DNA from 2 places in the Streptomyces sp. NPDC015220 genome. Region 2 is predicted to be linked to the other one. Evidence: riboswitches for the same ligand, from Rfam matches in the RefSeq annotation. Region 2 holds a riboswitch; the other holds the start of a gene.
The links. Region 2 has a riboswitch for cobalamin ahead of ACF061_RS05855 (ribonucleoside-diphosphate reductase subunit alpha). Riboswitches for the same ligand answer to the same signal wherever they lie in the genome.
Positions count from the first base shown of each region.

Region 1 (3,381 bases), on a different contig from region 2:
CGGACCAGATGGTGGAAGGGCCAGATCTGGCCGCCGTGGGTGTGGCCGGATAGCTGGAGGTCGATGCCGGCGGCTGCCGCCCGGTCGACGAACTTGGGCTGGTGCGCCAGGAGCAGGACGGGCAGGTCGGGGTCGGCGCCGTTCAGGGCTCCGGCGAGGTGGGCGCGGTGGCCCGCCAGGCCGGATGACTCGGCGGTGACGTCGTCCACGCCGGCGACCACGAGGGTGTCGCCTCCGCGTTCGAGCAGCAGGTGGCGGTTGCGAAGCGGCTCCCAGCCCAGCTCGTCCATCAGGTCGACCCAGCCCTGTGCCTCGCTGTAGTACTCGTGGTTGCCGGTGACGTACACCCGGGCCCGGGTGGCCCGCACGGTACCGAGTGGGGCGGCCTGGGCGCGGCGGCGTTCGGCCGTGCCGTCCGCGATGTCGCCGGTGTGGCAGACCAGGTCGGCTTCCAGGGTGTTCACCGTCTCGCACACCCGTGCCGACCAGCGGGCGCGATCGAGCGGGCCGTAGTGGGTGTCGGTGATGAGGACGACGCGGGTGCCGTCCAGCCCGGCGCCCAGTCGCGGGAGTCGCACGTCGAGTCGGCGCACGCGTGGTACGCGGCGGGCCTCGGCGTACCCCCAGGCGAGCAGTACGGCGGTCACCCCGAGGACGGCCCAAGTGACGATCCGGGCCCGGTCCTGACTTTCGCCGACGCCGGCCACGGTCAGGGCGAGCCGCAAGAGGACGCCGAGCAGAACGGACCAGGTGAACAGGACCCAGCTGGCGCCCAGCAGGGTGTCACCGACGATCGCCGCCCGGTCCTGCCGGAGCCGGCCGTGGCCGCGCACCATCGCGAGCGGCATACATATGAGGCCGAGGGCGAACAGGGCGGTGCCGACCAGCGTGACGGGCAGCGGCCAGTGCTGGCCGGCGTGCAGGAGCACCCAGCAGGGCACGGCCCACAGCAGGACGGGGGCGATCAGGGGGAGGCAGCGCATCAGGCGGTGCAGCGGGCTCCGCCGCGGCGCACGCGCTTCGCTGTCCGCGGGCCGGGTGCTTCTGGTGTCGGTCACGCTTCCCCTCCCTGACCGGGCTGCCGTCTCGCGCACTGTATCCGGTCGTCCTCGGGCCGGCCGGACCGGCGTTCACGGGTGCGGCCTTGGGCGAACGGTTCTCCGCGGGATGACGAGACCGGGCCGGCCCCTCGTCCGCCAACGCTCCGACCGCACCCGGCGCGCTGCGTGCCGTCCCCCGGCCACCCGCCGAGGACGACCGGGACACCGGCGCCCTCCTCGCCTGCCCCGGTCCGGACGCCACGGCCCGACCACCCGGGGGGTGTTGATAACCTGCCGGAGCCAGTCGTGCCACATCCGAGGCCAGGGAATCCGGTGGGAATCCGGAACTGACGCGCAGCGGTGAGGAGGACGGGCGGGGCACACGTGCCACTGGGAAGGGAGCGGGCCGGCCGCAGGGCGGGCGCGGGACCGTACCGGGAAGGCGCCCCGTCCGGACGAGTCCGAGTCCGAAGACCTGCTGGCAACTCCGCGCCGAAGGCGCGGAGTACGTCCGCATGGCCAGGCTCCGCGTACGAGCCCTGACACCCGAGGCAGGCCCGTGTTCCGTTCCGCCCTCCGCCCCGCTGCCCTCCTGCTGGCACCGGCCCTGCTGCTCACCGGTTGCGCCGGTTCCGTCCCGGACGGTGCGACACCGGGGAAGGCCGGCTTCGGTCATCCGCGCACGATCGACAACTGCGGACACCGGGTCACCCTGCGGTCGGCGCCGAAACGGGCCGTCTCCCTCAACCAGGGGACCACCGAGATCCTGCTCTCCCTCGGCCTCGCCGACCGTATGGCGGGCACCGCGACCTGGACCGACCCGGTGATGAAGGGCCTGGAGAAGGCCAACGCGCGGGTGCCGCGCCTGGCCGACGACAACCCGTCCTTCGAGAAGGTCCTCGACGCCGATCCCGACTTCGTCACCGCCTCCTTCGTCTCCACCCTGGGCCAGGGCGGCGTCGCCGCCCGCGAGCGGTTCGAGAAGCTGGGGGTGCCCACGTACGTCTCGCCGGCCGACTGCGCCGAGGGCAAGGACAACGACAGCGGTGGCGACGGTTCGCGCGGCACCCCGCTCGCCCTCGACGCCGTGTACGGCGAGATACGCGACCTGGCGCGTGCCTTCGGGGTCGAGGCGCGCGGCGACGAGCTCGTCGCCGCTCTGAAGGAGCGGGTGCGCAGGGCCACCGCCGGGCTGGACGCCTCCGGCGTCTCCCTCATGTACTGGTTCGCCAACTCCCAGTCGCCCTACCTGGCCGGCTGCTGCGGCGCCCCCGGCGCCATCACCCGTGCCGTCGGCGCGAAGAACGCCTTCTCCGACACCCATGACGAGTGGCCGCAGATCAACTGGGAGACCGTCGCCGACCGCGACCCCGACGTCATCGTGCTCGGCGACCTGACCCGCAGGTCCCAGACCGCGGAGTCCGCCGAAGCCAAGATCCACTTCCTGGAGACCACCCCGGCGACACGTGACCTCACCGCGGTGAAGAACAAGCGGTACGTCCTGCTGAGCGGGCAGGCGATGAACCCGTCCATCCGGACGGTCGAGGGGATCGAACAGGTCGCCGCCGGCCTGCGCGGTCTCGGTCTCGCCAAGTGAGCGCCCGCGCCGCGCTGTTGACCGGCGGGGGACTGGCCGTGCTGCTCGCGTCGGTCGCCGTCGCGGTGACCATCGGTCCCGCCGACATCTCCCCGGCCGACGTGTGGACCTCGGTCGCCGCCCGTCTCGGGCTGGGCGAGGCCACGTTGCCACCGCTGCGGGACGGCATCGTGTGGAACCTGCGCATGCCCCGTACGCTGCTGGCCGCGGTGTGCGGGGCGGGCCTCGCGGTCTGCGGGGCGGTCCTGCAGTCCCTGCTGCGCAACCCGCTGGCCGACCCCTTCGTGCTCGGTGTCTCCTCCGGGGCCTCCACCGGAGCGGTCGCCGTGGTCGTGCTCGGCGTGGGCGGGGGAGCGGTGTCCCTGTCGGCGGGCGCCTTCCTCGGCGCGTTGCTCTCCTTCGGTCTCGTCCTCGTGCTCAGCCACTCCCTGGGCGGCAGCACGGACCGGGTGGTGCTCTCCGGAGTCGCCGCCATGCAGCTCTTCTCCGCACTGACCTCCGTCACGGTACTGACCTCGGCGGACGCCGAGACCACCCGGTCCGTGCTGTTCTGGCTGCTGGGCTCGCTCGCGGGCGCGACCTGGGACCAGGTGCTGCTGTGCGCCCTGGTGCTGGCCGCCGTCCTCGCCGTCTGCCTCGGGTACGCCCGCACCCTGGACGCGTTCGCCTTCGGGGAGGAGGCCGCCGCGGGACTCGGCGTCCACGTCGCCCGCACCCGCCTGGTCCTGCTCTCCGCGACGGCAC
Region 1 is NZ_JBIBUK010000044.1:8,807-12,187, forward strand. Features, by position in the region: gene ACF061_RS38675 (metallophosphoesterase) at 1-1,058, opposite strand, end outside; cobalamin riboswitch at 1,325-1,538, shown strand; gene ACF061_RS38680 (ABC transporter substrate-binding protein) at 1,600-2,637, shown strand; gene ACF061_RS38685 (FecCD family ABC transporter permease) at 2,634-3,381, shown strand, end outside.
Region 1: it holds a riboswitch for cobalamin, as region 2 does, so the genes downstream of both, ACF061_RS38680 (ABC transporter substrate-binding protein) here and ACF061_RS05855 (ribonucleoside-diphosphate reductase subunit alpha) in region 2, are expected to answer to the same signal.

Region 2 (3,381 bases):
CGACTGGTTCACGGGCATCGCCTTCGCGGCCATCGGCATCGGCGCGCTGGTGCCGGCGGCCATCATGTCGATCGCGGCGGCCAACCTGTTCACCCGCAACATCTACAAGGACTTCATCAAGCCGGACGCGACGGCGAAGGAGGAGACCCGCGTCTCCAAGCTCGTGTCCCTGCTGGTGAAGGTGGGCGCGCTGGTCTTCGTCCTGACCATGGACAAGACGGTCGCCATCAACTTCCAGCTGCTGGGCGGCATCTGGATCCTGCAGACCTTCCCGGCCCTGGTCGGCGGCCTGTTCACCCGCTGGTTCCACCGCTGGGCGCTGCTCGCCGGCTGGGCGGTCGGCATGGTGTACGGCACGGTCGCGGCCTACGGCGTGGCCTCGCCGACGCAGAAGCACTTCGGCGGCTCGGCCAAGGAGATCCCGGGCATCGGCGAGATCGGCTACATCGGCATGACGGCGTTCGTGCTCAACGTGGTCGTCTCGGTGGTCCTGACCTTCGTCCTCAGGGCCCTGAAGGCGCCCGAGGGCGTCGACGAGACGCGGCCGGAGGACTACACGAAGGACGCGGGCGAGCCCGGCGTCGCGGTGGAGCTGCCGCCCGCCACGGCGGGCAGCGCGCACTGAGCCGCACGGCAGGTCGGCGGGCCGTCGGAGCAGTCCGGCGGCCCGCCGCCGTGTCCGCGCGGCGCGGCTCCGGCGGCCCGCCGCACCCCGCGGCGCACGCGAGAAATCCGGCGGCCCGCCGCCCCGCCCGTGCGGCAGACTCGAGGCCGTGGACATCGTGATCGGACAGGCGGAACCCGGCGAGTACGGCGCCCTCGGGGAGATCACCGCCCAGGCCTACCTCCTGGACGGGCTCCTCGACTTCGGGGCGGACGACGCCTACCTCGGGGAGCTGCGGGACGTGGCCAAGCGGGCCGCCGCCGCCGAGGTGCTGGTGGCCACCGGGAACGGGAACGTGCTCGGCGGCGTCACCTTCGTGCCGTCCGGCGGCCCGATGGCCGACATCGCCGGATCCGGGGAGGCCGAGATACGGATGCTCGCGGTCGCGCACTCGGCACGCGGCCGGGGAGTGGGCGAGGCTCTGGTGCGGGCCTGCGCCGACCGTGCCCGGGCGACCGAGGGCTGCGTCCGCCTCGTCCTGTCCACCCAGCCCGCCATGCGCTCCGCCCACCGCCTCTACGAGCGCCTCGGCTTCGTCCGCACCCCCGGACGCGACTTCAATCCCCTCCCGGACCTCCTCGACCTGGACCTGCTCACCTACGCGTTGGCCCTCTGACACGCTCCGCAGTCGCCACGCCACAACATATGGGGGTGGCTTCCCGGCCCGGCACAAGATGTATGCTCATGCTCGCTGTCGCCGCAGGGGAATCCGGTGCGAATCCGGAACTGTCCCGCAACGGTGTACTCGTACACGTATGCCCTCATGGCCGTGTACGTGCGTCAGTCCGAGGACCTGCCGACAGTGCGCCCGGCCGTCCGGTCCGGGTGCCTGACGTCCGGGCCTCGTGGAATGGGCCGGTGGGCGCGGCGCCGCGTGCGCTCGTGTGCTGCCCCCTGCCCTCGGCGAGGCCCCGAGCCGAGCGAGGGAGAGCCCCACGTGACCATCGCGCCAGCGGATCCGGTCTCAGCCGAGGACCGCGTGGAACCCGACGGTCCCGGTGCCGCGCTGCTGCGGACCCTGACCGAGCTGACCGCAGACCTCCCCGACGCCGACCCCGGGAGGGTGGCCGCCGCCGCGCTGCGCGGCCGTTCCGCCCACGCGGACGAGGCGGAACTGCGCGAGCTGGCCACCGAGGCGGCCGCCGGGCTCATCTCCGAGGACCCCGCCTACTCGCGGCTGGCCGCCAGGCTGCTGACCCTCGCCATCCGCGCCGAGGCCGCCTCCCAGGGCGTCACCTCCTTCACCGGGTCCGTCGCCGTGGGCCACCGGGAGGGGCTGATCGCCGACCGGACGGCCGACTTCGTACGCCTGCACGCCGAGCGCCTGGACGCGGTCGTCGACCCGGCCGCCGACGACCGCTTCGGCTACTTCGGGCTGCGCACCCTGCACAGCCGTTACCTGCTCCGGCACCCGATCACCCGCAAGGTGATCGAGACGCCCCAGCACTTCATGCTGCGGGTGGCGAGCGGCCTGGCCGAGGACGACACGGAGCGTTCGGTCGACGAAGTGGCGGCGCTCTACGGGCTGATGAGCCGCCTCGACTACCTCCCCTCCTCCCCCACGCTCTTCAACTCCGGCACCCGGCACCCCCAGATGTCGTCCTGCTACCTGCTCGACTCCCCCAAGGACGAGCTGGACAGCATCTACGACCGCTACCACCAGGTCGCCCGGCTCTCCAAGCACGCCGGCGGCATCGGCATCGCCTACTCCCGCATCCGCGCGCGCGGTTCGCTGATCCGCGGGACCAACGGGCACTCCAACGGCATCGTGCCGTTCCTGAAGACCCTGGACGCCTCGGTGGCCGCGGTGAACCAGGGCGGCCGGCGCAAGGGCGCGGCGGCGGTCTACCTGGAGACCTGGCACTCGGACATCGAGGAGTTCCTGGAGCTGCGCGACAACACCGGCGAGGACGCCCGGCGCACCCACAACCTGAACCTCGCGCACTGGATCCCGGACGAGTTCATGCGCCGGGTGGACGCCGACGGGCAGTGGTCGCTGTTCTCGCCCTCCGACGTGCCGGAGCTGGTGGACCTGTGGGGCGAGGAGTTCGACGCCGCGTACCGCGCCGCGGAGGCGCGGGGCCTGGCCAGGAAGACGATGCCGGCCCGCGACCTGTACGGCCGGATGATGCGCACCCTGGCGCAGACCGGCAACGGCTGGATGACCTTCAAGGACGCCGCCAACCGCACCGCCAACCAGACGGCCGAGCCGGGCCACGTCGTCCACTCCTCCAACCTCTGCACGGAGATCCTGGAGGTCACCGACGACGGCGAGACGGCGGTCTGCAACCTCGGTTCGGTCAACCTCGGCGCGTTCGTGCGCGACGGGGACATCGACTGGGAGCGGCTGGACGGGACCGTCCGCACCGCCGTGACCTTCCTCGACCGCGTGGTCGACATCAACTTCTACCCGACCGGGCAGGCGGGCCGGTCCAACGCCCGGTGGCGGCCGGTCGGGCTGGGCGTGATGGGCCTGCAGGACGTCTTCTTCAAGCTGCGGCTGCCCTTCGACTCCCCTCAGGCGAAGGCGCTCTCCACCCGTATCGCCGAGCGGATCATGCTCGCCGCGTACGAGGCCTCCGCCGACCTCGCCGAGCGGAGCGGCCCGCTGCCCGCCTGGGACCTGACCCGGGCCGCCCGGGGCGTGCTGCACCCCGACCACTACGACGCCGAGCTCACCTGGCCGCGGCGCTGGGCGGCCCTGCGCGAGCGCGTCG
Region 2 is NZ_JBIBUK010000002.1:214,413-217,793, forward strand. Features, by position in the region: gene mctP (monocarboxylate uptake permease MctP) at 1-625, shown strand, start outside; gene ACF061_RS05850 (GNAT family N-acetyltransferase) at 774-1,280, shown strand; cobalamin riboswitch at 1,308-1,480, shown strand; gene ACF061_RS05855 (ribonucleoside-diphosphate reductase subunit alpha) at 1,602-3,381, shown strand, end outside.